DNA from 4 places in the Streptomyces sp. DT224 genome. Region 3 is predicted to be linked to each of the others. Evidence: riboswitches for the same ligand, from Rfam matches in the RefSeq annotation. Region 3 holds a riboswitch; each other region holds the start of a gene.
The links. Region 3 has a riboswitch for cobalamin ahead of ACLQ2N_RS00825 (ribonucleoside-diphosphate reductase subunit alpha). Riboswitches for the same ligand answer to the same signal wherever they lie in the genome.
Positions count from the first base shown of each region.

Region 1: it holds a riboswitch for cobalamin, as region 3 does, so the genes downstream of both, ACLQ2N_RS29010 (CbtB domain-containing protein) here and ACLQ2N_RS00825 (ribonucleoside-diphosphate reductase subunit alpha) in region 3, are expected to answer to the same signal.
Region 2: it holds a riboswitch for cobalamin, as region 3 does, so the genes downstream of both, ACLQ2N_RS11675 (ABC transporter substrate-binding protein) here and ACLQ2N_RS00825 (ribonucleoside-diphosphate reductase subunit alpha) in region 3, are expected to answer to the same signal.
Region 4: it holds a riboswitch for cobalamin, as region 3 does, so the genes downstream of both, ACLQ2N_RS18510 (cobalamin biosynthesis protein) here and ACLQ2N_RS00825 (ribonucleoside-diphosphate reductase subunit alpha) in region 3, are expected to answer to the same signal.

Region 1 is NZ_JBNCLI010000012.1:213,634-220,404, reverse strand. Features, by position in the region: gene ACLQ2N_RS29035 (rhamnulokinase) at 1-590, shown strand, start outside; gene ACLQ2N_RS29030 (pirin family protein) at 808-1,773, opposite strand; gene ACLQ2N_RS29025 (tetratricopeptide repeat protein) at 1,895-2,242, shown strand; gene ACLQ2N_RS29020 (GNAT family N-acetyltransferase) at 2,309-2,803, shown strand; gene ACLQ2N_RS29015 (CbtA family protein) at 2,869-3,648, opposite strand; gene ACLQ2N_RS29010 (CbtB domain-containing protein) at 3,681-3,896, opposite strand; adenosylcobalamin (AdoCbl) riboswitch at 3,942-4,033, opposite strand; gene ACLQ2N_RS29005 (histidine phosphatase family protein) at 4,158-4,775, shown strand; gene ACLQ2N_RS29000 (dihydrolipoyl dehydrogenase family protein) at 4,732-6,168, opposite strand; gene trxA (thioredoxin) at 6,288-6,677, shown strand; gene ACLQ2N_RS28990 (hypothetical protein) at 6,703-6,771, opposite strand, start outside.
Region 2 is NZ_JBNCLI010000004.1:298,706-305,476, reverse strand. Features, by position in the region: gene ACLQ2N_RS11685 (ABC transporter ATP-binding protein) at 1-393, opposite strand, end outside; gene ACLQ2N_RS11680 (FecCD family ABC transporter permease) at 390-1,472, opposite strand; gene ACLQ2N_RS11675 (ABC transporter substrate-binding protein) at 1,469-2,509, opposite strand; cobalamin riboswitch at 2,586-2,742, opposite strand; gene ACLQ2N_RS11670 (beta-ketoacyl-[acyl-carrier-protein] synthase family protein) at 2,796-4,019, opposite strand; gene ACLQ2N_RS11665 (acyl carrier protein) at 4,016-4,258, opposite strand; gene ACLQ2N_RS11660 (acyl-CoA dehydrogenase) at 4,503-6,347, opposite strand; gene ACLQ2N_RS11655 (beta-ketoacyl-[acyl-carrier-protein] synthase family protein) at 6,399-6,771, opposite strand, start outside.
Region 3 is NZ_JBNCLI010000001.1:175,304-182,074, forward strand. Features, by position in the region: gene ACLQ2N_RS00820 (ribonucleotide-diphosphate reductase subunit beta) at 1-681, opposite strand, end outside; gene ACLQ2N_RS00825 (ribonucleoside-diphosphate reductase subunit alpha) at 681-3,092, opposite strand; cobalamin riboswitch at 3,236-3,360, opposite strand; gene mctP (monocarboxylate uptake permease MctP) at 3,426-5,042, opposite strand; gene ACLQ2N_RS00835 (DUF3311 domain-containing protein) at 5,039-5,293, opposite strand; gene ACLQ2N_RS00840 (GntR family transcriptional regulator) at 5,532-6,302, opposite strand; gene ACLQ2N_RS00845 (extracellular solute-binding protein) at 6,584-6,771, shown strand, end outside.
Region 4 is NZ_JBNCLI010000007.1:49,468-56,238, reverse strand. Features, by position in the region: gene cobO (cob(I)yrinic acid a,c-diamide adenosyltransferase) at 1-89, opposite strand, end outside; gene ACLQ2N_RS18520 (putative cobaltochelatase) at 89-2,101, opposite strand; gene ACLQ2N_RS18515 (cobyric acid synthase) at 2,098-3,651, opposite strand; gene ACLQ2N_RS18510 (cobalamin biosynthesis protein) at 3,648-4,637, opposite strand; cobalamin riboswitch at 4,761-4,886, opposite strand; gene ACLQ2N_RS18505 (hypothetical protein) at 5,032-5,265, opposite strand; gene ACLQ2N_RS18500 (inorganic phosphate transporter) at 5,298-6,569, opposite strand; gene ACLQ2N_RS18495 (class II aldolase/adducin family protein) at 6,713-6,771, shown strand, end outside.

The sequences.
Region 1 (6,771 bases), on a different contig from region 3:
TCATGGGCATGTGGCTCCTGGAAGAATGCCGGCGCACGTGGGACAAGGAGGGCCTCCCCACCCACATCCCCACGCTGCTCACCGAAGCCGCGGAGGCTCAACCGTTCGCCGCGGTCCTCGACCCCGACGCCCCGGAGTTCCTCGCCCCCGGCGACATGCCCACCCGCATCCGCGCATACTGCGCCCGCACCGGACAACCCATCCCCGCCACACAGGGCGCCATCGTCCGCTGCATTCTGGAAAGCCTGGCCCTCGCACACCGCCGCGCCCTGCGCCAGGCCGCCGAGCTCGCCGGCCGCGACATCACCCGCATCCACCTCGTCGGCGGCGGATCACGCAACGAACTGCTCTGCCAACTCACCGCCGACGCCACCGGCCTGCCCGTCGTCGCCGGCCCCAGCGAAGCCACCGCACTCGGCAATATCCTCGTCCAAGCCCGAGCCGCCGGCCTGGTGGGCGGCCTTCCCGACATGCGCCGCCTCGTCGCCCGCACCCAGCACCTGCGGCACTACACCCCTCAAGGCAACAGCGCCGCCTGGGACGCGGCCGCCGCCCGAATCGGCGCACCGACGCACCCGATGATCCCGTGACGCCGGAGCCCCAGATCTCCTATCCCAGGCGGCCAGGAGACGGACCACTGCGGTCGCGGGCCCATGGCCCAGGGATTGCCCTCCCACGCCAGCCGGCGCACGGCGGCGGTGCTCACGGAAGTCCCACGCCCCCGAGTGGCGGTCTCGGCAAGCTTGTACGCCTTGATCCGCGGACGCGCCCCGGGAAGGCTGCGACAGCCCTCGGAGGAATCGCAGCTCAGCGCACCCGCCCCCGCGGCTTCAGTCCCACGTCCGGCAGCGCCGGCGCCGGAATGGGCGGCCCGTCGTAGCCGTGTACGGCCCCGAACCGGTCGCCGCCCATCCAGTCCTCCCGGGCCCGGGCGATCTCGTCCTGGGTCCTGCCCACGAAGTTCCACCACATGATCAGCTCCTCCTCGAACGGTTCGCCGCCCAGGAGCATCAGGCCCGCGTCGGACTCCGCGCGGAGCGGGAGCTCGGTGCGGCCGCAGCCGAGGTAGAGCATGGAGCCGGGGAGGACCGGGACGCCGTCGACCTCGGCCTCGCCGGACATCGAGAGCACGGCGTACTCGAAGTCGGGGTCCAGGGGGAGCCGGGCCCGCGCGCCTCGGGTCAGCGAGAGGTCGGCGCCCACGATCGGGGTGTACGCGGTGCCGGGCGAGGTGGCGCCGTCGAGGTCGCCCAGGATCACCGTGGCCGTGAGGCCGGGGGCGGTGACCGCGGGCAGGTCGCTGTGGTGCTGGAAGTGGGGATCCGCGAAGCGGTGCGCGTCCGGGAGCGCCACCCAGAGCTGGGCACCGTGGAGCAGGGCGGCGTGCGGCTTGGGGCTCTCCTCGGAGTGGCTGATCGCGCGGCCGGAGGTCATGAGGCCGAGTTCGCGCGGGCGGATCGTCTGGAGGCTGCCGAGGCTGTCGCGGTGCAGGACCTCGCCCTCGTGCAGCCAGCTGACGGTCTGGAGGCCCATGTGGGGGTGCGGCGGCACCTGCATCCCGGGTTCGTCGGCGATGTCGTCGGGGCCGTAGTGGTCCACGAAGGCCCAGGCACCGACCATCCGGCGGCCCAGGTTGGGCAGCAGCCTGCGGACCTCGGTGGACTCGCCGAGCCGCACCGTGCGCGGGGCCAGCAGTTCGCGTACGGGCTCCGCGACGACGAAACCCCGGCCCCCGCAGACGGTGGGGACGGCCTGGCGATCGAGATTGCTCATGGCGCTCAACCTATTCCGCTGCGGGCGGGGGCGGGTGGCACCCACGCCGGATGATTAGTGGAATGTTAAACCACCTATCGGTGTTGTGCGGATCGGACACCCGCCCGGCCGAGGAGACGACATGAGCGACAGCTACTACGAGTTCGGAACCGCCGCCGAGCGCTGGGAGCGCGCGGGATTCTTCTTCGACGCGAAGGAGTACACGACCGCGGCACGCATCCTGGACGGCCTCGTCGCGGAGGTCCCGGAGCAGGTCGCGCCCCGGCTGCTGCTGGCCCGCGCCTACTACCACTCGGCGAGCCTCGGGCGGGCCGAGACGGAGCTTCGCGCGGTTCTGGAGCGCGATCCGGTGGAGCACTACGCCCGCCTGATGCTCGGCCGGACCCTGGAGCGCCAGGGGCGGCAGGCCGAGGCGGACACACAGCTGCGGCTGGCGGCAGCGCTGTCCGGTGACCTCGGGCCGGCGTGAGCGCGTCCCGGCACCCGCCATATTCCAGGTGCCGGGAACGGCGGCCACGTGATACTCCACAGGACCATGAACGACCTTGAGACGCCGCGCCTGTTCCTGCACCCCATGAGCCCCGCCGACGCCGAGCACGTCGCCGCGGGTTCGCCGCCGGCCGGGGCGCGCTGGGCTCCCGGCTACCCCTCCCCCGGCGAGCGGGGCGCCGCCTCGCGCTTCCTCACGACCTGCGCGGACACCGGCGACCCCACCCCGTTCTGCTCGTACGAGATACGGCTCCGGGCCGATGGTGTGGTCATCGGCGGCATCGGCTTCCACGGGGCGCCGGACGAGCGGGGCGGCGTCACGATCGGGTACGGGCTCGTGGAGTCGGCGCGCGGACGGGGCTATGCCTCCGAGGCGCTGCGGGCGCTGCTCCGGTTCGCGCGGGGACAGGGCGTCGCCCGGGTGCGCGGGGACGCCGACACGGGCAACATCCCCTCGCAGCGGGTCATGGCGGCGGCCGGGATGCGCCTCGTGGGCGAGGACGCCTCGCTCACGTACTACCTGGTCGAGTGGGCGGCGTAGGACGGGCGGAGCCTGCCGGTGACCCACCCGGCGGGCTCCGCCCGTCGCCTCGTCCACGGCGGCCGTCAGCCCACGGCGGCGGCCGTCCGGTTCGTCCGGCCGTCCGCGAGCGCGTCGGCCCTCGGCACCAGCAGCCGTTCGGTGAGGTGGCCGAAGAGCAGGCCGAACGCGGTCCACAGCGTGGCCTGCACCGCGAGCGTGGCCAGCCGGAACTGCCACAGCAGCGTGGCCGGGAAGTCCGTGCCGACCTCGTTGAACGAGGGCAGGAACACATAGGCGAGGGCGATCAGCAGGACGTAGCCGGCCGCCGCCGCGACCGTCGCGTTCCAGTTGCCCAGGCGGCGTGCCAGCCGCCTGCCGGCGATGACGGCGGCGACCGCGAGCAGCACGCTGAGGGCGACCATCAGGAAGAACAGCGCGGTGCGTTCGCCGATGGTGTCGGGGTTGCCGACGGCCGGCGGGTTGGCCGGGTACTTCAGGAACGGCACGACGTACACGCTGAGCAGCGCGGCGCCCGAGATCAGCGCGGCCGTGACCCTGGGGCCGAACCGGCCCATCCTGCCCAGCGCATAGCAGAAGACGAGCGCGGCGATGCCGCCGGCCGCGACGCCGAAGACGAGCACCCCGGTGGCCAGGCCGGCGGTGGACTGCACGCCCCTGCTGACGAGTTCCTCGCCGGCGCCGTGGTGGTGGCCGTGGGCGCTGTGCGCGGCCTCTTCGATGGCGATGGCCGCGTCGACCCTGGACTCGCCGAGGAAGTAGGCGACGAGCAGCGCGAGCGCCCCCGCGGCCAGTCCGGCGAGCATGCCGCGGATCAACAGGGCTCTGACAGATATGGAGTTCATGAGGGATTCCCCTGGATCAGCCGGTGGGGCGGTCAGTGGCAGGGGAAACCGAGCAGGTGACGGCCGTCGTGGACCCACTCGTGGACGCCTTCGCCCGAGATGAGGGCCGTGGCCCCCTGTTCGGCGCCGACGAAGTAGAGCAGGACCAGCATGAGGATGCCGAAGAAGACCGCCCAAGGAGCAATGGCCTTCAGGGAGATGGGGGTGATGGCGGGTGCGCCGGTTGCGGGGGCAGCACTCTGTGCCATGGCAGAACCTCCTGTGGGAACACGCGTCCCGTTCGTGGTGCCTGAGACGAGGGTGCTGGGTCTGACTTCCCGCGTGCGCGGGTACACAGTGGCGCGACCGTGCCGGATTCTCACCGGACTTCCGTCACACCCTCGTCATGTCGTCGCGACCATACCGCCTGGGCACCGGGCTCCGCCATGCCCCCTGCAAGCGGCCGGTGGGACCCGGATGCCATGGTGTGCTGGGCCGCGGGGCCTGTGTTCCGGGAGTTGAGGGCGGGTATGACGGTACGGGTGATGCTGATCTCACCGGCAATGAACGCGGCGTTGCGTGAGGCCCGGTTCGCCGGTGACGCCACGCTCGACGTGTCGGGTGTGCGTACGGCACGACTGGCCGCACCACACGTCCCGGACGCGGACCGGGCGGTGCACGGCCCGTCCCAGCGGTGCGCCCGTACGGCGGCGGCACTGGGCCTGCGCTCGATGGGCGAACCCGCGCTTCGTGATTGGGAGTTGGGCCGCTGGACGGGTGCCCGGCTGGACGAGGTGAGCACGCGCGAGCCGGCGGAAGTGGCCGCCTGGCTGGCCGACCCCTCGGCCGCCCCGCACGGCGGCGAGTCGCTGCTCGGCCTGTGCGCGCGGGCGGGGGCCTGGCTCGACTCGCTGAGCGGTGCCGGCCGGGTGCTGGCCGTCGCCGAACCGTCCTTGGTGCGTGCGACCGTGGTCCACGCGCTCGCGCTGCCGCCACCGGCGTTCTGGCGCCTCGACGTCGCCCCGCTCACGCTGACGGAGCTGAGCGGCCGGCCGGGGCGCTGGAACCTGCGCGTGGGGCGGCCGCTCGCCCCGCCGGGCCCGGCTACCCCCGGTACGTCTCCAGCAGCCTCAGCCACACCTCGCTGATCGTCGGGTAGGAGGGGACCACGTGCCACAACCGGTCGACGGGGATCTCGCCCGCGACCGCCATGGTCGCCGAGTGGAGCAGTTCGCCGATGCCGGGGCCGACGAAGGTGACACCCAGCAGGACTTCGCGGTCGAGGTCCACCACCATGCGGGCACGGCCCCGGTAGCCGTCCGCGTACAGGCCCGACCCGGCCACGGAGGCGAGGTCGTAGTCAACGGCGCGGACGCGGTGGCCGGCCTGTTCCGCCTCGGCCAGGGAGAGGCCCACCGAGGCGGCCTCCGGGTCGGTGAAGACGACCTGCGGGACAGCCCCGTGGTCGGCGGTCGCCGCGTGGGCGCCCCAGCGGGCGGTGTCCAGTGGCCTGCCCTGCGCGCGGGCCCCGATCGCGTCGCCCGTGATGCGTGCCTGGTACTTGCCCTGGTGGGTCAGGAGCGCGCGGTGGTTGACGTCGCCGGCCGCGTAGAGCCAGTCCGTGCCCTCGACCCGGCAGGTGTCGTCGACGGTGAGCCAGGAGCCGGGTTCCAGGCCGACCGTCTCCAGGCCCAGGCCGTCGGTGCGCGGGGCGCGACCGGTGGCGAAGAGGACCTCGTCGGCCTCGACGCTCTCGCCGTTGTCGAGTTCCACGGTGACCGGTCCTTCGCCGTCCGGGCGGCGTACGGCGGTGGCCGAGACTCCGGTACGGATGTCCGCGCCGGCCCCGGTGAGCGCCTCGGCGACCAGCTCGCCGGCGAACGGCTCCATCCGGGGCAGCAGCCCCTGGCCGCGCACGAGCATGGTGACCTCCGCGCCGAGCGCGTTCCACACGGTGGCCATCTCGACGCCGACGACTCCCCCGCCCACCACGACGAGCCGGCCGGGGACCGCCTTGGCGCTCGTCGCCTCGCGGCTGGTCCAGGGGCGGGCTTCCTCGATGCCGGGCAGGCCGGGGACCACGGCCCTGCTGCCCGTGCAGACGGCGACGGCGTGCCGGGCGGTGAGCCGGTGCTCCGTGCCGTCGGGCGCGGTGACGGTGACCTGCTTGACGCCGGTCAGCCGGCCGTGGCCGCGGAAGATGTCGGCCCCGATCCCGTCGAGCCAGGCGACCTGCCCGTCGTCCTTCCAGTGCGAGGCGTACTCGTCGCGGTGGGCGAGGACGGCGGCGGCGTCCAGCGGTCCCTGGACGGCGCCGCTCAGGCCGGGGACGCGGCGGGCGTCGGCGCGGGCGACCACGGGTCGCAGGAGCGCCTTGCTCGGCATGCACGCCCAGTAGGAGCACTCACCGCCGATCAGCTCCGACTCGACCACCGCGGTGGTCAGCCCGGCGGCCCGGGCCCGGTCCGCCACGTTCTCACCCACCGGACCTGCTCCGATGACCACGACGTCGTACTCGACGGGCTCCGCTCCATGTGTCATGCGGCTCATTCTGGCGGGGGGTGTGGGCGTCGGCCACATGGGCAGGCACGGAATAGCACGAGATCGGGCACCGTTGACCCGGACACGTCTCATACGGGCACAGGAAGAGGGAGCAACGCATGAGCACCGTAGAGCTCACCAAGGAAAACTTCGACCAGGTCGTCAGCGACAACGAGTTCGTCCTGATCGACTTCTGGGCTTCCTGGTGCGGCCCGTGCCGGCAGTTCGCCCCGGTGTACGACGCGGCGTCCGAGCGCCACACGGACCTGGTCTTCGCGAAGGTCGACACGGAGGCGCAGCAGGAGCTGGCGGCGGCCTTCGAGATCCGGTCGATCCCCACGCTGATGATCGTGCGGGACAACGTGGCGGTCTTCGCGCAGCCCGGCGCACTGCCGGAGGCGGCTCTGGAGGACGTGATCGGCCAGGCCAGGAAGCTGGACATGGACGAGGTGCGCAAGGCCGTCGAGGCCGAGCAGCAGAAGGGCGAGGCGGAGGGGCAGCAGCAGTAGCACCGCCTGCCCCCGCGGGGCTGCCTCAGGTGTCGGCCGCGCGCTCCGCGACCCGGGCCGAGAGCCCGTACGGGAGTTCCGACCCGTCGACGAG
Region 2 (6,771 bases), on a different contig from region 3:
GCGTTCCAGGGCCTCGTCCACCGCCGCCGCGTCCGCGTCCGTCGGCGCCGACCAGGCACGCCGGTGCGGGATGCGGCCCAGGCGTACGACGTCCAGGACGCTCAGCTCGTCCTGGGTGACGGCGTGCTGGTCGACGACCGCGACGCGCCGGGCCACGGCGCGGCGGCCGACGGCCGTGAGGGGGTCGCCGTCCAGCGTGACGACGCCCGCGTGCGGGGCGAGGACCCCGGCGAGGATGCGCAGCAGCGTGGACTTGCCGGAGCCGTTGGGGCCGATCAGGCCCACCGTCGTGCCCGGTTCCGGGGCCAGCGTCACACCGTCCAGCAGGACGCGGCCGCCCGCCTCGCGGCTGACTCCTGCGGCCCGCAGGCCCTCCGCGGCCGTCCCGGTCACGCGGGCCGCCCGGTGCGGTAGAGGACGGCGACGAAGGCGGGCACGCCGATGAGGGCGGTGACGACGCCCACCGGGACCTCCTGCGGGTCGAGGACGGTCCGGGCGAGCGTGTCGACCCAGACCAGGAAGACGGCTCCGGCGAGCGCGGTGACCGGCAGCAGCCTGCGGTGGCCCGAGCCGGTGAGGGCGCGGGCGGCGTGCGGCAAGACCAGCCCGACGAATCCGATGGCCCCGGCCGAGCTGACGAGCGCGGCGGTCAGCAGCGCGGTCGTGCAGAGCAGGACGGTGCGGACGCGTGCGACGTTCACCCCGAGGGCGGCGGCCGCGTCCTGCCCGAAGGCGAAGGCGTCGAGCGTACGGGCGTGGCCCAGGCAGACCAGCAGGCTGCCGGCGAGAACGGCGGAGCAGATCCACACATCGGTCCAGCCCACCCCGCCGAGCGAGCCGAGCAGCCAGAACAGCACGCCCCGGGTCTGCTCGGCGTCGGCGGCCGTCATGACGACGAACGAGGTCAGTGCCGAGAACAGCTGCATCGCGGCGACCCCGGCCAGCACGACCCGGTCGGTGGAGCCGCCCAGGGTATGGCTGAGCAGCATCACCAGCGCGAACGAGCAGAGCGCCCCGATGAACGCCCCGGCCGGCAGCGACACCGCGCCCCCGCCGGCACCGAGCACGACGACCAGGACCGCTCCCGTGGACGCGCCGGAGGAGACGCCGAGGACGAACGGGTCGGCGAGCGGGTTGCGCAGCAGGGACTGCATGACGGTCCCGCAGACCGCGAGACCCGCCCCGCAGACGGCGGCGAGCAGGGTGCGCGGCATACGCAGGTTCCAGATGATGCCGTCGCGGATCGGACTGAGCCGGGCCTCGCCGATGCCGAGGTGCGCGGCGACGGCGGACCAGACGTCCACGACGGAGATCCGGGCCGGCCCGATGGTGACGGCGACCGCGACGGACAGCGCGAGCAGCAGAACGCCGCCGGTCCACAGGAGGCCGCCGCGCAGGCGGCGGGGGCGGACGGACCCGGTGGTCTCCGTCGCCTTCTCGCGCGGTGCGGTGAGCCGGTCGGTGGCCGTCACCCCGCGAGCCCGGACGCCCGCAGCCCGGCGGCCACCAGCTCCACGCCCTCGACCGTGCGGATGGTCGGGTTCATGGCCTGGCCGCTGAGCAGGACGTAGCGCTTGTGGCGTACGGCGTCCATCTTCTTCGTGACGGGGTTGGACTCCAGGAAGGCGATCTTCCCGGCGGCGCTCTCCGCGGTCTGCGACGTGCGGGTGAGGTCGCCGATGACCAGCACGTCCGGGTCGCGGTCGGCGACGGTCTCCCAGTTGATCTGCGGCCATTCCTCGTGCGTGTCGTCGAAGACGTTCTTCAGGCCGAGCTCCCGGGTGATGATGCCCGGCGCCCCGCAGCAGCCCGCCAGATAGGGGGACTCGGAGTTGGCGAACCAGTACAGGACGGAGGTACCGGATCCGTCGACGCCGTCGGCGGCCTCGCGGATCCGGGCGCGGAGCCGCGCGACCAGCTTCTCGCCACGCTCGGGCACGCCGAACACCCGGGCCAGGTCGCGTACTTCGCCGTAGACGCTGTCCATGGTGAGGGCGCCGGTGCGGACGCCGTCGCCGTCCTTGGTGTTGTCCTTGGCCGTGCAGTCGGCGGGCGCGACGTAGGTGGGGACGCCCAGCTCCTCGAACTGTTCGCGCGGGGCGACGCCGCCCTTGGCGAGGGTCGACTCGAAGTCGGCGGCGACGAAGTCGGGCTCCTGGTCGAGGACCTTCTCGGAGGAGGGCCGGTTGTCGGTGAGCCGCTGCACGCCCGTGTTGGCCTTCTCCAGGCCCTTCATCACCGGGTCGGTCCAGGTGGCGGTGGCGGCGATCCGGTCGGCGAGGCCGAGCGAGAGCAGGATCTCCGTCGTGCCCTGGTCGACGGAGACCGCGCGGCGCGGCGCGGCCCGCACGGTGACGGTGCGCCCGCAGTTCTTGAGGGTGACCGGATAGCCGTCCGCCGTGCCCTTGCCTCCGGCCGCTTCGGGCGGGCTTCCCCCGCAGGCCGTCAGCAGCAGGAGCGCGGCGGTGAGCAGGGCGGCGGAACGGGCGGGGCCGGATATCGGCGGCACGGGGTACCTCGGCGTCTCTGGGCCCATGCGCGGGACCCGCTGTACGGTGTCCGCCGCCCGGTCCCGGACGGCGGTCGCCAGCAGGTCTTCGGACTCGGGTTCGCTCGGACGGGACGCCTTCCCGGGAGACGGTGGTCTTCCAGTGGCCGTGGCCCCGCCCGTCCCCCTCACCGCTGCGCGTCAGTTCCGGATTCGCACCGGATTCCCTGACCCCTACGTGGAGTTCGACTGGCTCCGGGGACGCTACCACGGGCGTCCCACGCGGTTCAGCGCCGCCCCCGGGGGCTCAGGGGCGTTGCAGGGCCACCACCGCGTTGTGCCCGCCGAAGCCGAAGGAGTGGCTGACGGCCCGGTGGACGGGCCGCACCAGCGGCACCTTGGTGACGCAGTCGATGTCGAACCCGGGCGCGGGGGCGTCCAGGTTCGCGACCGGCGGAACGACCCCGCGCTGGAGGGTGAGGATCGTCAGCCCCGCCTCGATCGCCCCGGCCGCGCCCATGCAGTGCCCGAGCACCCCCTTGGGGGCGGTGACGGGCGGCCGGTGCGGGTACATCCGGCTGATCAGCGCGGCCTCGGCGGCGTCATTGCGCACGGTCGCGGTGCCGTGCGCGTTGACGTGCTCCACCTCCTCCGCCCGCCAGCCCGCGTTCCGCAGCGCGGCCTCGACGGCGGCCCGGGCGACCCGCCCGTCGGGGTGCGGGCTGGTGGGGTGGTGGGCGTCCGTGGTGGCTCCGGTGCCGGCGAGCAGGGCCCGGGGTTCGACGCCTCTGGCCTCCGCGTCGGCGGCGCGTTCCAGCACCATGACGGCGGCACCCTCGCCCATGACGAGTCCGGCGCGGTCGGCGGCGAAGGGCCGGCTGAGCCGGGACAGGTCGCCGTCCGCGCGGGCGGCCGCTCCTGAGCGGGCGAAGCCGGTCATGGCGACCGGGAAGACGGTCGACTCGGTCGCCCCCGCGACGGCCACGTCGCACTGCCCGGTCACCAGCAGGTCGCGGGCGACGGACAGTGCGGTGACGCCCGACGAACAGGCGGTGCAGGGGGCCATGCTGGGGCCGGTGGCCCGCATCTCGATCGCGATCTCGGCGGCGGGCATGTTGGGGATGGTCAGCAGGACACCGGCCGGCGAGATCGCCTCCGGCCCCCTCCGCTCGAGGACCAGCGCCTGGTCGGTGAGGTGCGCGGAGCCGCCGCTGCTGGTGCCGACGACGACCGCGACCCGGCTGCCGTCCCAGCCGGACGGGTCGAGCCCGGCGTCGGCGACGGCCTCCCGTGCGGCCAGGACCGCGAACTTGACGTACCGGCCCATCCGGAAGGCCGTACGGCGGCCGATCTCGGCGTCCAGGTCGATGCCGTCGACCATGCAGGCGAAGTCGATCGCGCACCCGGCGAGCGCGGGGACGGTGCGGGCCGGGCTCACCGCGGCGCACACCCCGTCCCAGGTGGATTCCGTGTCGTTGCCGACCGGGGTGATCATGCCGAGACCCGTGACGGCGATGGCCGGTGTCCTCATCGGGCGACGCCCGCCGCCGTGTCGAGGTGCTCCGTGAGCTCGGCGAGGGTGGTCCCCCGGGTCAGGATGCCGGTGTCCAGCTCGACCCCGGTGGTCTCCCGGAGGACGACGGCGAACTCGGCGGCCGCCAGGGAGTCCATGTCCAGGCTGTCCATCGTGGAGTCCGGAAGGATCTCGGCCACGGGCACCCTGAAGGTACGGCTGAGTACGTCGGTGATGCGGGGGTGGATCGTGCTCATGGTTCTTCCTTTCCTCGTGCTCACCCGCGTGGGGTGTCCGGCGCCGGCGCGCACGGCCCCGACGCCGGAACAACTGAACAGCGCCGCTCCGGTTACGCCTTGCGGCGAACCGATTCGCCTACGCCCGGCCGGGACGCCCCGGTCCACCGCGCGAACAGGGCGACGGTCGTCCAGTAGGCGAGGAGGACGGCCCCCGCCCCGAGCCCCTGCAGGGCGCGTTCCGCACGGCACGCCCGTGTGCCCCTCATCGCCTCGCCTCCGCGTGCCAGTGGGCCTCCGGATCGTCGTACGCGTCGGCGTAACCGGCGCCCGTGATCGGCCAGTCGGCCAGCATCTCGTCGGGGAAGGCGAAGGAGTCGGCGAGTTCCGGAAGGTGGGGGGCCACCGCGTCGATGAGCCGTTCGATGTGGTCCGTCAGCGCCTCGGCCTGACCGGTGCTCAGATACCCGGCCGCGAGGAGGTCCCCGCTGTCGCGCGCCACCCGGCGCAGGGCGAAGAGCCGGGCCAGCTCGCCGAGCCGGTCCCGGTCCGCCCCGGGGGGCAGCGCCTCGACCGCCTCCGCGTACGCCTCGGCCGCCTGCCGGCAGGCGTGCGCCTCGACCCCGCGCAGCGCGGGCCCCGCCGCGGCGTTCCACCGGCCCAGCGGGTCGCCGTGCGCCGTCCGGGCCGCCCGGGCCCCGGCGCGCGCGAACCACAGCTCCTCGGCGCGGCCCAGGAGCCGGACCAGGAACCGGAGGTCGGTGAGGTCGCCGTGCGCCGGGGCGGCCGGCTCGTACGGCGTGCGGTCGGCGAGCAGGGCGGCGGCGGCCCTGGCGTGGACGGCGAGGTTGTCGCCCTCGGCGGTGATGGCGCCCTCGACTCCGGTGACGAGCGCGGCCATCCCGTTGTTCTCCAGGAGGCCCTGGGCGCCGCAGCGCTCCCGGGACTCCACGATCACGTCCCTGGCCTGCCAGGTGATCCAGCCCTTGGCGATGTCCACCAGCCGCTCGGCCGCCTCCCGCCCGGCCTCCGGCCCCGCCGCGGCCGCCTCCCAGCGGTCCAGGACACGGCGGTGCAGCAGGCTCATGGCGAAGACCGTGGCCATGGCCTCGGCGAGCGGCCCGTGATGGGTGCGGTACGCGAGCACCGGCAGCCGAGCCCCGCGCCCCGCGGAGACGTGGCGGTGGCCGCCGTACCGCACCGCGACGGCCAGCGTGGCGCGCGCCGAGCCGACGGCGCTGGCGCTCATGGAGATCCTGCCGGTGACGACGCGGGCGATGGAGGCGAGGAAGCGGCGTCTGCGGCCCTCGACGGCACTGCGGAAAACCCCGTCGCCGTCGATCCGCCCCTGCGGGCCCGTCAGCAGCGCCTCGCGCCCCACGAAGACGTGGTCGAACGAGGTCAGGCTGTGGTCGACGGGGCTGCCCATGCGCGCCGGGAGCCTGCGCACCCGTACGCCGGGCAGCGGTCCGTCGGCGCCGGTGAGCGGCACCAGCAGCAGGAACACTCCCCGGTCGGCCCCGCCGGCCAGCAGCCGCGCGGCGACGAGCCCCGACTTGGGGCCGCCGGGCCGCCCGGTGTTGGGCATGAACTTCTGCGCCCCGCAGTGCGGGGTGTGCAGCACGAACCCGTCGCGTTCGGCATCGTAGACGGCGGTCGTCTCGACGGCGGCGGCGTCGTTGCCGTGTGCCACCTCCGTACACAGGAAGGTTCCGGTACGCCGCAGCGTCAGGAAGTCCGACAGGTCGCGGGGGCTGTCGGCGATGTGGTCGAGGAGGCTGCCGAGGAAGAGGTTGTAGTGGATGCCCGCGATGGTGGCGAGCGCCGGGTCGATGGGGGCCAGCCACTCGTGCAGGGCCGCCAGCGCCCGGAAGTCGGAGGCCGGGCGGGCGGCACTGTCCAGGGCGTCGTTGAGGGTGCGCAGTCGGGCGTACGCGCGGGCGAGCCGTTCGTCCGGGGTGCCGCCGGCCTCCGGCCCGGGGGGCAGCCGGAACGGGTCGGTGGCGACGAGCCGCCGCCAGAAGCCGTGCTCGCGGCGGGCGTCGGCGCCGAGGAGTACGGAGGTGAGCGGGCGTACGAGGGGATCGGCCTCGGTGAGCGTGGTGGTCATACAAGGCTGAACGACCGGCGTACGGTCAGGACACCGGGCTCGTGCAGATGTTCACCGTCCGGAGGGGCGAGCCCGTTCGAAGCAGAGGGCGACGTTGTGGCCGCCGAAGCCGAAGGAGTGGCTGACGGCCCGCTCGACGCGCAGTCGGCGCGGCTCCTTGGTGACGCAGTCGATGTCCCAGTCGGCGGGCGGGGCGTCCAGGTTGGCGACCGGCGGGACGACCCCGTGTTCGAGGGTGAGCACGGTGGCGGCGGCCTCGATCGCGCCGGCGGCGGCGAGCGTGTGCCCGAGGACGCCCTTGGGGGCGGTGACCGGGGGCCGGTGCGGGAAGAGGCGGGCGATCAGCTCGGCCTCCATCGCGTCGTTCAACGGCGTGGACGTGCCGTGGGCGTTGACGTGCCCGACCTCGTGGGCCGCCCAGCCC
Region 3 (6,771 bases):
GTCCACGACCTCGAACGCGAAGTTCATGTGCATCGTCTCGTCGCGGAAGACCCAGTTGGTCCCCGTGGCGAGACCGTGCAGCAGCCCGCGCGAGCGGAACCAGTACACGTACGCGAAGGCGCCGTAGAAGAAAAGCCCCTCGATGCACGCGGCGAAGCAGACCAGGTTCAGCAGGAAGCGGCGGCGGTCGGCCTTCGACTCCAGCCGGTCGATCTTCTCCACCGAGTCCATCCACCGGAAGCAGAACTGCGCCTTCTCGCGGATGGACGGGATGTTCTCCACGGCCGCGAACGCCGCCGCGCGGTCGTCCGGGTCGGGCAGGTAGGTGTCGAGCAGCGTCAGATAGAACTGGACGTGCACGGCCTCCTCGAACAGCTGCCGCGACAGATACAGCCGCGCCTCGGGGGAGTTGATGTGCTTGTACAGCGTCAGCACCAGGTTGTTGGCGACGATCGAGTCACCGGTCGCGAAGAACGCGACGAGGCGCCCGATCAGGTGCTGCTCGGCGGGCGTCATCCTGGCGAGGTCCGCCACGTCCGAGTGGAGGTCGACCTCCTCCACGTGCCAGGTGTTCTTGATCGCGTCCCGGTAGCGCTCGTAGAAGTCCGGGTAGCGCATGGGCCGCAGGGTGAGCTCGAAGCCCGGGTCCAGCAGGTTCTTCTCGGTGGGGGTGGTGCTCATTACTGGCATGCCTCGCAGGACTCGGGGTTCTCCAGGGAACAGGCGATCGCGTCCGCGTCGGGAGCCTGCGCCTGCTGTACGGGGATGGGGGCGGCGGTCGACGCGGCCCCGGACGCGGCACGGGCGATCCGGGTCGCCGGACGCGACCGCAGGTAGTACGTCGTCTTCAGGCCCTGCTTCCAGGCGTACGCGTACATCGAGGAGAGCTTGCCGATGGTCGGCGTCTCCAGGAACAGGTTGAGCGACTGGCTCTGGTCGAGGAAGGGCGTACGGGCCGCCGCCATGTCGATCAGGCCGCGCTGCGGGATCTCCCACGCCGTGCGGTACAGCGCCCGCACGTCCGCCGGGACCCAGGCGAAGCCCTGCACCGAGCCGTTCGACTCCCGCAGCGCCTCACGCGTCCGCGCGTCCCACACGCCGAGCCGCTTCAGCTCGTCCACCAGATATCCGTTGACCTGGAGGAACTCACCGCTCAGGGTCTCCCGCTTGAAGAGGTTGGAGACCTGGGGCTCGATGCACTCGTAGACCCCCGCGATCGAGGCGATCGTCGCGGTCGGGGCGATCGCCAGGAGCAGCGAGTTGCGCATCCCGGTCTTCGCGATCCGGGCCCGCAGCGCCTCCCAGCGCTCCGGCCAGTTCAGCTCCACGGCGTAGTGGTCCGGGTGCAGCACCCCGCGCGCGGCCCGGGTCTCCGACCAGGCGGGCAGCGGGCCCGACCGCTCCGCGAGGTCGCAGGACGCCTCGTAGGCGGCGAGCATGACGCGCTCGGAGATCCGGGTCGAGAGCGCCCGGGCCTCGGGCGAGTCGAAGGGCAGCCGCAGCTGGAAGAAGACGTCCTGGAGACCCATGGCGCCCAGGCCCACCGGCCGCCAGCGGGCGTTGGACCGGCCGGCCTGCTCGGTCGGGTAGAAGTTGATGTCCACGACCCGGTCGAGGAAGGTCACCGCGGTCCGCACGGTGGCGTCCAGCCGCTCCCAGTCCATCGAGGAGCCCTTGACGAACGCGCCGAGGTTGACCGAGCCGAGGTTGCAGACGGCCGTCTCGCCGTCGTCGGTGACCTCCAGGATCTCGGTGCACAGGTTCGAGGAGTGCACCACCCTGCCCGGCTCGGCGGTCTGGTTCGCCGTGCGGTTGGAGGCGTCCTTGAACGTCATCCAGCCCTGGCCGGTCTGCGCCAGGGTCCGCATCATCCGGCCGTACAGCTCGCGGGCCGGCATGGTCTTGCGGGCCAGGCCCTTCGCCTCGGCCGCCCGGTACGCGGCGTCGAACGCGTCGCCCCACAGGTCCACGAGCTCGGGCACGTCGGCCGGGGAGAACAGCGACCAGGCGGTGTCCGCGTCCACGCGGCGCATGAACTCGTCCGGGATCCAGTGCGCCAGGTTCAGGTTGTGCGTGCGCCGCTGGTCCTCGCCCGTGTTGTCGCGGAGCTCCAGGAACTCCTCGATGTCCGCGTGCCAGGTCTCCAGGTAGACCGCGGCGGCGCCCTTGCGCCGGCCGCCCTGGTTCACGGCCGCGACGGAGGCGTCGAGCGTCTTGAGGAACGGCACGATGCCGTTGGAGTGCCCGTTGGTGCCCCGGATCAGGGAGCCCCGGGCGCGGACGCGGGAGTACGAGAGGCCGATGCCGCCCGCGTGCTTCGAGAGGCGGGCCACCTGGTGGTAGCGGTCGTAGATCGAGTCCAGCTCGTCCAGCGGCGAGTCGAGCAGGTAGCAGGACGACATCTGCGGGTGGCGGGTGCCGGAGTTGAAGAGCGTCGGCGAGGACGGCAGGTAGTCCAGCCGGCTCATCAGCCCGTACAGCGCGGCGACCTCGTCCAGCGCGCGCCCGGAGGTGTCCTCGGCGAGCCCGGAGGCGACCCGGAGCATGAAGTGCTGGGGGGTCTCGATGACCTGGCGGGTGATCGGGTGGCGCAGCAGGTAGCGGCTGTGCAGGGTGCGCAGTCCGAAGTAGCCGAAGCGGTCGTCGGCCCCGTCGGCGAGGGACCGCTCGACCAGGGCGTCCAGCGCCCCCGCGTGCAGCGTCACGAACTCGGCGGTCCGGTCCGCGATCAGGCCCTCGCGGTGGCCCACGGCGACGGACGCGGAGAACGAGGTGGCGCCCTGGCCCGCGGCCTCGTCCGCGATGGTCCGGGTGAGCAGGCGGGCGGCGAGCCGGGAGTAGGCGGGGTCCTCGGCGATGAGGCCCGCCGCGGCCTCGGTGGCCAGCGAGCGCAGCTCGGCCTCGTCCGACCGGGCGTTGCGGCCGCGCAGGGCGGCGGCGGCGACGCGTCCGGGGTCGGTGTCGGGCAGATCGGCGGTGAGGTCGGTCAGGGTCCGCAGCAGTGCGGTGCCCGGTCCGTCGCTCGCGGGTCCGGTGGCTTCGGACTCGGCCGTCTTCGGCGCTGAGGCCGGATCGGCTGGCGCGATGGTCACGTGGTGCTCTCCCTCGCTCGGCTCCGGTCCGGCGGGGAGCGCGGGGGCAGCCGGGCAGGAGGGGGCCCGGGCGGGGCGGCACTCCGTGCGGCGTCCACCGGCCCATCCCACGAGGCCCGGACGTCAGGGCATCCGGTTCGGTCGAGCCGGATGCGCTGTCGGCAGGTCCTCGGACTCCACGGATGCGCGAACGCGCACCGCATACACCGTTGCGGGACAGTTCCGGATTCACACCGGATTCCCCTGCGGCGACAGCGAGCATGAGCATACATGTGGGGGCCGCCCTGCCGGACGGCCCCCACATGTTGTGTCGCGTGCGGTAAAGGTGTGCGGTCAGTGACCGCCCGGCGCCCCCGCCGTGGCCGGCGGCAGCTTCTCCTGGACACCCGGGTCGCCCACGTCCCCGGTGTAGTCGCCCGGGGAGGTCTCGTCGGTGCCTACGGGCGCCTTCACGGCGTTCAGGACGAAGGTGAGGACGACGACGACCACGACGTTCAGCACGAAGGCGGTGAGGCCGATGTAGCCGATCTCGCCGAGGCCCGGGATCTCCTTGGAGGACCCGCCGAAGTGCTTCTGCGTCGGGCTGGCGACCCCGTACGCGGCAGCCGTCCCGTAGATCATGCCGGCCGCCCAGCCGGCGATCAGCGCCCAGCGGTGGAACCACCGGGTGAACAGTCCGCCCACCAGCGCCGGCATCGTCTGGAGGATCCAGATCCCGCCCAGCAGCTGGAAGTTGATCGCGACGGTCTTGTCCATGGTGAGGACGAAGGCGAGCGCGCCGACCTTGACCAGCAGCGAGACCAGCTTGGAGACCTTGGTCTCCTGCTCGGGCGTCGCGTCCGGCTTCAGGAAGTCCTTGTAGATGTTGCGCGTGAACAGGTTCGCCGCGGCGATGGACATGATCGCGGCCGGCACCAGGGCGCCGATGCCGATCGCGGCGAACGCCACCCCCGCGAACCAGTCGGGGAACATGTTCTCGAACAGCTGCGGGATGGCGAGCTGGCCGTTGTCCACCTTCACGCCGGCGGCGATCGCCATGAAGCCGAGCAGCGCGAGCAGGCCCAGCATCAGCGAGTACAGCGGCAGGATGGTGGTGTTGCGGCGGATCACCTCACGACTGCGGCTGGAGAGCGTCGCCGTGATCGAGTGCGGGTACATGAACAGCGCGAGCGCGGACCCGAGCGCCAGCGTGGCGTAACCCCACTGGCCGGCCGCAGCGGGCGCGAGACCGCCCGCGCCCGCCTTGGTGAACTTGTCCTGGGCGGAGGCGAAGATGTCGTCGAAGCCGCCCAGCTTGATCGGGATGTAGATGATCGCCACGGCGATGACCAGGTAGATCAGCCCGTCCTTGACGAACGCGATCAGCGCGGGCGCCCGCAGTCCCGAGGAGTAGGTGTACGCGGCGAGCACCGCGAACGCGATCAGCAGCGGCAGGTCCTTGACGAACCAGTTGGTGTTCTCGCCGCCGCCGACGCCCATCACGTCCAGCACCGCCTGGATGCCGACGAGTTGGAGCGCGATGTACGGCATGGTGGCGAGGATGCCGGTGACCGCGACGGCCAGCGAAAGACCCTTCGAGCCGAACCGGCCGCGGACGAAGTCCGAGGTGGTGACGTACCCGTGCTTGTGCGAGACCGACCACAGGCGGGGCAGGAACGTGAAGATCAGCGGGTACACCAGGATGGTGTACGGCACCGCGAAGAAGCCGGACGCGCCGGCCGCGTAGATCGCCGCGGGCACGGCGACGAAGGTGTACGCGGTGTAGAGGTCGCCGCCGAGCAGGAACCAGGTGACCCAGGTGCCGAACGACCGTCCGCCCAGGCCCCATTCGTCCAGGGTGGCCTCGTTCTCGGCCCTGCGCCAGCGGGCGGCCAGGAAGCCCATGACCGTGACGGCCAGGAAGAAGAAGATGAAGACGCCGAGCGCGATGCCGTTCACACCGTCCTTCATGCGGACGCACCCCCCTTGCGGGCGCGCTGGTCACGCTGCCACAGCTTGTACGCGATCATCGTGAGCGCGGTGGAGATCAGTACCCAGAGCATCTGGTACCAGTAGAAGAACGGGATGCCGATGAAGGTCGGGTCGATCTTCGCGTACGAACTCACCCAGAGCATCGCCACGAACGGCGCGATGAGGCACAGGGCGATGACCACCCGCATCGGTGTGACGGTGGGTGGCTTTCCTTCTGGTTCTTCCGGCATGGCGGCGACTCCGTCCCCTCGCTGATCACCTGTAATGCGCAGGAAATCTAGGCGAGGGACCAGGCCACCGTCACCCCCCGTCCGCATTGCGGTCCGGCAACGGTCTTCACGGACCGGTCGGATGGCCCCAATGGCGGCAAACGTCCGAGGGCTGGTCCGGGCCGAGCCCTGCCGGGGAGCGCCGAACGGCCCCCGGAGGCGGGTCCGGGGGCCGTTCGGGGCACGTGCGTACGAGGGGTCAGTCCAGCGGCCGCTTCAGGCGGGCCACGAACTTGTAGCGGTCGCCGCGGTAGACGGAGCGCACCCACTCGACCGGCTCGCCCCGCTCGTCCAGCGAGTGCCGGGAGAGCATCAGCATCGGCAGGCCCACGTCGGTGCCGAGCAGCCCGGCCTCGCGCGGGGTGGCCAGGGAGGTCTCGATGGTCTCCTCGGCCTCGGCCAGCCGGACGTCGTACACCTCGGAGAGCGCGGTGTAGAGCGAGGTGTACTTGACCAGTGAACGGCGCAGTGCGGGAAAGCGCTTGGCGGAGAGGTGCGTGGTCTCGATGGCCATCGGCTCACCGCTCGCCAGGCGCAGGCGCTCGATGCGCAGGACCCGGCCGCCGGCGCTGATGTCGAGCAGCCCGGCGAGCGTGTCGTCGGCGGTGACGTAGCCGATGTCCAGGAGCTGCGAGGTCGGTTCGAGCCCCTGGGCGCGCATGTCCTCGGTGTACGAGGTGAGTTGCAGGGCCTGGGAGACCTTCGGCTTGGCGACGAAGGTGCCCTTGCCCTGGATGCGTTCCAGCCGGCCCTCGACGACCAGTTCCTGGAGCGCCTGGCGCACGGTGGTGCGCGAGGTGTCGAACTCGGCGGCCAGGGTCCGTTCCGGGGGCACGGGGGTGCCCGGCGGCATGGTGTCCGTCATGTCGAGGAGGTGGCGCTTCAGCCGGTAGTACTTCGGTACGCGCGCGGTGCGCGTCCCGGCGCCCGCACCCGTCTCGTTCTCCGAACTGCCCCCGTCGGCGCCCATGGCCCGCCTTCCCGACTGCTGCGTTGCTGCCGTCACCGGCTCCTCCGTCTGTCGCGGCTCACATGGTGGCACGGTCCGGTCACGGCTCGTCGCCCTCCCTCAGGTGTCGGTCGTATAACGGACGCGAGTGCACTTCTTATACACCCTTGACACCCCTAAAGGTCTAGGCCAAGCTCCCGGTACTGGTCTAAACCATTAAAGACCAGGTCCCAGCCCCAGAGGTACTCGTCGACGTTTTCGCGCGGTGGGGAGGGGGTTGCAGCATCCCTGAGGAGGGTGGCGTGAAGCGCAAGCTCATCGCGGCGATCGGCGTCGCGGGCATGTTGGTTTCCATCGCGGCGTGTGGTTCGGACGACAAGACGTCCTCGAAGGACCCGAAGGACCGCAAGGAAGACCTGACTGTCTGGCTCATGGGCGAGGCCCAGTCGACCTGGCCCGAACTGGTCAAGGACGTCAACGCCCAGTTCAA
Region 4 (6,771 bases), on a different contig from region 3:
CCGGTGTGCACCATCAGCAGCGGCCGGTTGCGCCGCTGCCGGGTGGTGAGTCCGTCGTCCGGCACGCTCTCCGGCTGTCCCTGCGGCATTACGCGACCCTCCTGTCGGTGTGCCCGCGGCCCGCGCCCCGGACGTCCTTGACCAGCCCGGCGATCGACTCGGCGCGCAGCTCGTCCAGCGTGACGGCGGTGCCGCCCAGCCGGGCCGCGAGATCCGCCGCGAGCCCCAGCCGTACCGGACCCGCCTCGCAGTCCACGACGACCGACGCCGTGCCCTCGGCCGCGTGCAGCCGGGCGGCCCGCGCGGCCAGCGCCACCGGGTCCGGCCCGCCGGTCGCCCGCCCGTCCGTCACCACGACCAGCAGGGGCCGCCGGGACGGGTCGCGCAGCCGCTCCACCCGCAGCACGTCGTGCGCCTTCAGCAGCCCGGCGGCCACCGGGGTGCGCCCGCCCGTCGGCAGCGATGCGAGCCGGGCCGCCGCCGCGTCCACCGACGAGGTCGGCGGCAGCGCCACCTCCGCGCCCCGGCCCCGGAAGGTGACGAGACCGACCTTGTCGCGCCGCTGGTAGGCGTCCATCAGCAGGGACAGCACCGCGCCCTTCACGGCGCCCATGCGCTGCCGGGCGGCCATCGACCCGGAGGCGTCCACGACGAACAGCACGAGGTTGCCCTCGCGCCCCTCCCGCGTCGCCTGCCGCAGGTCGTCCCGCCGCACCACGAGCCCCCGGCCGGACCGGCCCCGTGCCCGCTGGTGCGGGGCGGCGGCCAGGACCGTCGCCGCCAGATGCAGCTTCGTCAGCGCGCCCTCGGGCCGCCGCGCGCCCGTCGTCCGCCCGTGCTCGGTGCGCGCCCGGGACCGCCGCCCCGCCGCGCCCTCGCCGAGACCGGGCACGCTCAGCATCTTCGTACGGAACGGCTCACCGGCCCGTACGGGCTGCTGCTCGCCGCCCTGCCCGGGCAAGGGGACCCCGGGCGTGTCGTCCGCCCCGTCGGCGGGCGCGGGCGGCGTGTCGGGCCCGTCCCCCTGGGGCGGAAGGCCCCCGCCGCCCCCGCCGCCACCAGGCCCGTCCGGCTCCGGCTCGTCGTCCCCGCCGCCGTTCTGCTCCAGCGTGTCGTCCAGTTTGTCCTCGTCGAGGCCCGGCGCGTCGAAGGGATTCCGCCTGCGCCGGTGGGGGAGCGCGAGCAGCGCCGCCTGCCGGACGTCCTCGGCACCTACGTCGGTGCGCCCCGCCCACGCGGCCAGCGCGGTCGCGGTCCTGGCCATGACGATGTCCGCGCGCATCCCGTCGACCTCGAAGGCCGCGCAGGTCGCCGCGATCTGCCGCAACGCCTTGTCGCCGAGCACCACGTCGGGCAACAGCGCCCGCGCGGCCGTGATCCGGTCCCGCAACTCCGCTTCCTCGCCGGCCCAGCGCGCCGCGAAGGCCGCCGGGTCGTCCTCGTAGGCGAGCCGCCGCCGCACCACCTCCACCCGCTGGTCCGTCTCCCGGGACGCCGCGACCTCGACGGTCAGCCCGAACCGGTCGAGCAGTTGGGGGCGCAGCTCGCCCTCTTCCGGGTTCATCGTCCCGACGAGCAGGAACCGCGCCGCGTGCCGTACGGAGACGCCCTCGCGCTCCACGTACGAGGCCCCCATGGCCGCGGCGTCCAGCAAGAGGTCGACCAGATGGTCGTGGAGGAGGTTGACCTCGTCCACGTACAGGATTCCGCGGTGCGCGTCCGCGAGCAGCCCCGGTTCGAAGGCTTTGACGCCCTCCGCGAGGGCCCGTTCGATGTCGAGCGCCCCGACGAGCCGGTCCTCGGAGGCGCCGACCGGCAGCTCCACGGTCCGCGCCGCCCGCGACACGCCGGAGACGTCCTCGTGCGGGCCGTCCGGACACGCCGGATCGGGCGCGGCGGGGTCGCACGAGAAGCGGCACCCCGGCACGACGGGGACCTCCGGCATCAGCGCGGCCAGCGCGCGTACGGCGGTCGACTTGGCGGTGCCCTTCTCGCCGCGGACCAGGACCCCGCCCACGGCCGGGCTGACCGCGTTGAGCAGCAGCCCGAGCCGCAGGTCGTCCTGGCCGACGATGGCGGTGAAGGGGTAAGGCGTACTCACAGGGCCTCCTTGACGGGGGTGGCGGGCGCTCCCGGCGGGATGAACGGCAGACCGGACGGCGCGCCCGACTCGATGAGCCGCCACAGCGCGTCGGTGTCCGCGTGTTCCTCGATCAGGTCGCCGAGGCGGTCGAGCTGTTCCTCGCGCAGGCCGGCGAAGCAGGTGTCGGGCGCGGGCACGAAGCGGCGGCCGGTGAGCCGGGCGACCTCGGCCAGGAAGAGGCGGCGGAAGGCGTCGCTCTCCAGCGAACCGTGCCAGTGGGTGCCCCAGACGGCACCGGACCGGCAGCCGTCCAGCGGGGTGCCCCGGCCGTCCGTCAGGAACGGCTCCCCGCCGCCCACTTCGGCGACGCCGTGATGGATCTCGTACCCCTCGACGGGCGCGCCGAGCGCCTGGCCGGACGGCCGGGCGAGGGTCTTCTCGCGGTCGAAGCGGACGCGCACGGGCAGCAGGCCGAGCGCGTCGACCCGCCCGGCGCGCGACTCGACCTCGTCCTCGATGTGCTCCCCGAGGATCTGGTAGCCGCCGCAGATGCCGAGCACCGGCCGGCCCTCGGCGGCGCGCCGCCGCAGCGCGTCGGCGAGCCCGCGTTCGCGCAGCCAGGCGAGCGCCTTCACGGTGCCCCGGGTGCCCGGCACGATGACGAGGTCGGCGTCGGCCAGCTCCTCGGCCCGGTCCACGAACCGCACGACGACGCCCGGTTCGGCGGCCAGCGCGTCCACGTCCGTGAAGTTCGACATCAGCGGGATGGCGCACACGGCGACGCGCAGGACGTCCTCGCCGTGCGGCGGGGCGACCGCCGACTCGCGTACGGTGCCGCGCAGCGACACCCGCAGGCCGTCCTCCTCGTCGATGCCGAGCCCGTGAGCGAAGGGCAGCACCCCGTATGCGGGACGGCCCGTCAGGTCGCGCAGCATGTCCAGGCCCGGTTCCAGCAGCGAGACGTCGCCCCGGAACTTGTTGACCAGATACCCCGCGATCAGCTCCTGGTCCTCGGGCGCGAGCAGCGCGGTCGTGCCGAAGAAGGAGGCGAAGACCCCGCCCCGGTCGATGTCCCCGACCACCACGACCGGAAAGCGCGCGGCCCGGGCGATGCCCATGTTCACGATGTCCGTACGCCGCAGGTTGATCTCGGCGGGTGAGCCGGCGCCCTCGCAGATCACCGCGTCGTACGTGCTCCGCAGCTGCTCCAGGCAGTCCGTGACGGTGGACAGCAGCTGTTCCTGCCGTCCGCCGTGGTAGCCGCGGGCGCTCATCTCGCCGACCGGCCGCCCCATCAGGACGACCTGGCTGGAGCGGTCGCCGCCGGGCTTGAGCAGCACCGGGTTCATCAGGGCGGTCGGTTCGACGCGGGCGGCCTGGGCCTGCATCGCCTGGGCCCGGCCGATCTCGGCGCCCTCGCGGGTGACGAAGGAGTTCAGTGACATGTTCTGCGCCTTGAACGGGGCGACCTTCACCCCCCGGCGCACCAGCCAGCGGCAGATGCCCGCCGTGACGACGCTCTTGCCCGCGTCCGACGTGGTTCCGGCGACCAGCAGTCCGCCGCTCATATCGTTCTCCGTCCTTGAGGTCTCCCGGTCCGTCCCGCGATCCGGCGCGCGACCGCCCCCGCGCCCAGCCGGGCGGCCACGCCGACGCCGAGGGCGAGCACGCCCACCCGGCGCGAGAGCCGCACGGCGCGCTCGATGTCCCCGGTCTCCACGGCACGGCCCGCCTCCCCGTTGAGCACGGGCCGGTGCTCGACGCGCCCCCCGTACGCGAGGGTCCCGCCCAGCCGTACGCCGAGCGCCCCGGCGAACGCCGCCTCCACGGGCCCCGCATTGGGACTCGGGTGCTTCGCGGCATCGGCCCGCCAGGCCCGTACCGCCTCCCGGGGGCGGCCGCCGGAGGCCACGGCGAGCAGGGCGGTGAGCCGGGCTCCGGGCCAGCCGGCGAGGTCGTCCAGCCGGGCGGATGCCCAGCCGTACCGCAGGTAACGGGGCGACTTGTGGCCGACCATCGCGTCGAGCGTGTTGGCGGCGCGGAAGCCGACGAGCCCGGGGACCCCGGCGAGGGCGCCCCAGACGAGGGCGCCGACCACGGCGTCCGAGGTGTTCTCGGCGACGGACTCCACCACGGCACGCGCGATCCCGGGGCCGTCCAGCGCCTGTGGGTCGCGCCCGCACAGGTGGGGCAGCCGCTCCCGGGCCGACTCGATGTCGCCGGCGGCGAGCGCCCCGCCGATGGCCCGGGCCTCGCGCCCCAGCGACGTACCGCCGACGACGAACCAGGTGGCGGCGGCGGTCAGGGCCACGGAGGCGACGGGACGGCGGCGCAGGGCGCGGGCGGCGAGCGCGGCGCTCCCGGCGGCGCCCCCCGCGCAGATCAGGGTGTGCAGGGCGCCCCGGCCGCGATGGTCGCGCCAGAGCCGGTCCTCGACGGCCGCGGCGGCCCGCCCGAAGGCGGCGACCGGGTGCCCCCTGCGGGGGTCACCGAGCAGCAGGTCGGCGATCAGGCCGGCGGTGGCGCCGTACGCGTAGATGCGATCGGCACGCACGGTTCAGCCGACCGCACCCGAGGCTGCCGACAGAGGGCGTGGGGAGAAGGTCGCACGGCAGCCGGGCATGGCGGTATGTCCTCACTCAGGGTCCGCGCCCTGGTTCGACGTGACGGCGACGAGAGTCTCCTGGCTTCCGGATCGGCGGGACCCCGGTCTTCCAGCCCGCTCGCGCGGGCCGTGACGTGCGGTGGGGGACCGCTCCCCGGTGACAGTGGCGGGACCGCGCCGGATTCGCACCGGCTTCCTCTGCTGTCGCCGTAATGGCTCCGGCAGTCCACCACGCCCCGCGAACGCCCGTCAACTCGCCGTTGACCTGCGGCGGCACGGTGGGGGCGGACGCACATCGGGCCGGACGCGCACGAGGTGCGTCCGGCCCGGGGGAGGCGGTGCGTCAGGCGACGATCAGATAGATCCCGTACGCGACCGCCGCCGCGCACAGCCCGAAGCAGACGTACGCCCCGGCGCGCGCCAGCAGGAGCGAGGAGCCCGCCGGACCGCCCCCGGCAGCCGGCTCCGGCTGCTTGGAGAGGCCGACGATGCCGAGCGTGAAGAGGCCCACCAGGGCGACGGTGGTGACGAGGGAGACGCCGAAGACGGTGCCCAGAGCTGCCCAGTCGATGTTCATACGGGGTGTCCTTACCGGAGTACCGGGGTCTGTCAGACCGTGGCGGGTCGGGCCGGATCGGCGGCGACGGGACCGGCGGGCGCCGGAATGGTGGCGGCGAGGTCGTGCGCCTGGGCCGCGGTGGGCGGCGGGCTCACGGCCGCGATGGCCTGGGTGACGACACCCGCGGGCTCGGCCGGGGCGGCGTCCTCGGTGCCGGGCGCGACATCGCCGTGGCCGACGGGCGTGCGGCGCGAGAGCACCCAGATCGCCCCGGAACCGGCGACCAGGAGGGCCGCGACGACCACGACGCCCCAGGTGCCCTGCTTCGTCAGGAACTCCGCACCCGCGCCGACCAGACCGGCCGCCGGCAGGGTCAGGCCCCAGGCGACGAACATCCGGGTGGCGGTGGACCAGCGGACCACACCCCCGGCCCGGCCGAGGCCCGCGCCCATCACGGCCCCGGAGCAGGACTGCGTGGTGGAGAGGGAGAAGCCGAGGTGCGAGGAGGCCAGGATGACGGTGGCCGCGCTGGTCTGGGCGGCGAAGCCCTGCGGGGGCTTCAGTTCGGTCAGGCCGCTGCCCATGGTGCGGATGATGCGCCAGCCGCCGAGGTACGTGCCGAGCGCGATGGCCAGGCCGGCGCTGACGATGACCCAGACCGGCGGGTTGGAGCCGGGGGAGAGGACGCCGCCGGTGACCAGGGCGAGAGTGATGATGCCCATGGTCTTCTGCGCGTCGTTGGTGCCGTGGGCGAGCGAGACGAGCCCGGCCGAGGCGATCTGGCCGGCCCGGTAGCCCTTGGCGGTGGCCTTCTCCTGGGCGTCGTTCCGGATCTTCCCGCCGATCCGGTACGTGAGCCGGGTGGCCAGGAGCGCGGCCACGCCGGCCACGATCGGGGCGGCGACGGCGGGCAGCAGCACCTTGGTGACGACGGTGCCCCCGTTGACCGACGACCAGCCGGCGGACATCACCGCGGCGCCGATGAGGCCGCCGAACAGTGCGTGGGAGGAGCTGGACGGGAGCCCGACCAGCCAGGTCAGAAGATTCCACAGGATGGCGCCGACGAGCGCCGCGAAGATGACCTCGGTTCTGAGGCCGTCCTCGTTGACGATCCCGCCGGAGATCGTCTTGGCGACCTCCACGGACAGGAACGCGCCGACCAGATTCAGAACGGCGGACATCGCGACCGCCGTCTTGGGTTTGAGTGCGCCGGTCGAGATGGTCGTGGCCATCGCGTTGGCGGTGTCGTGGAAACCGTTCGTGAAATCGAACACTAGAGCTGTCACGATCACTATCGCGAGCAGCAGCGTGATGTGTTCCATTTACCCAGGCAATCGTTCGACGTCATTGGCACGTGGAACGTAGGCAACTTGAGTGAACGGAAGATGAACTGAGCAGGACGCTGCGGTGACCCCCGGAGCGGTGGCCGGGCGGCGCCCGGGGCGGGGCCGGAAAGGATCTTCGTATGAGTGACCGAGAGCACGACGCGATCGCCCGGGGATGGGAGGCGGTCGTCGCCGCGGC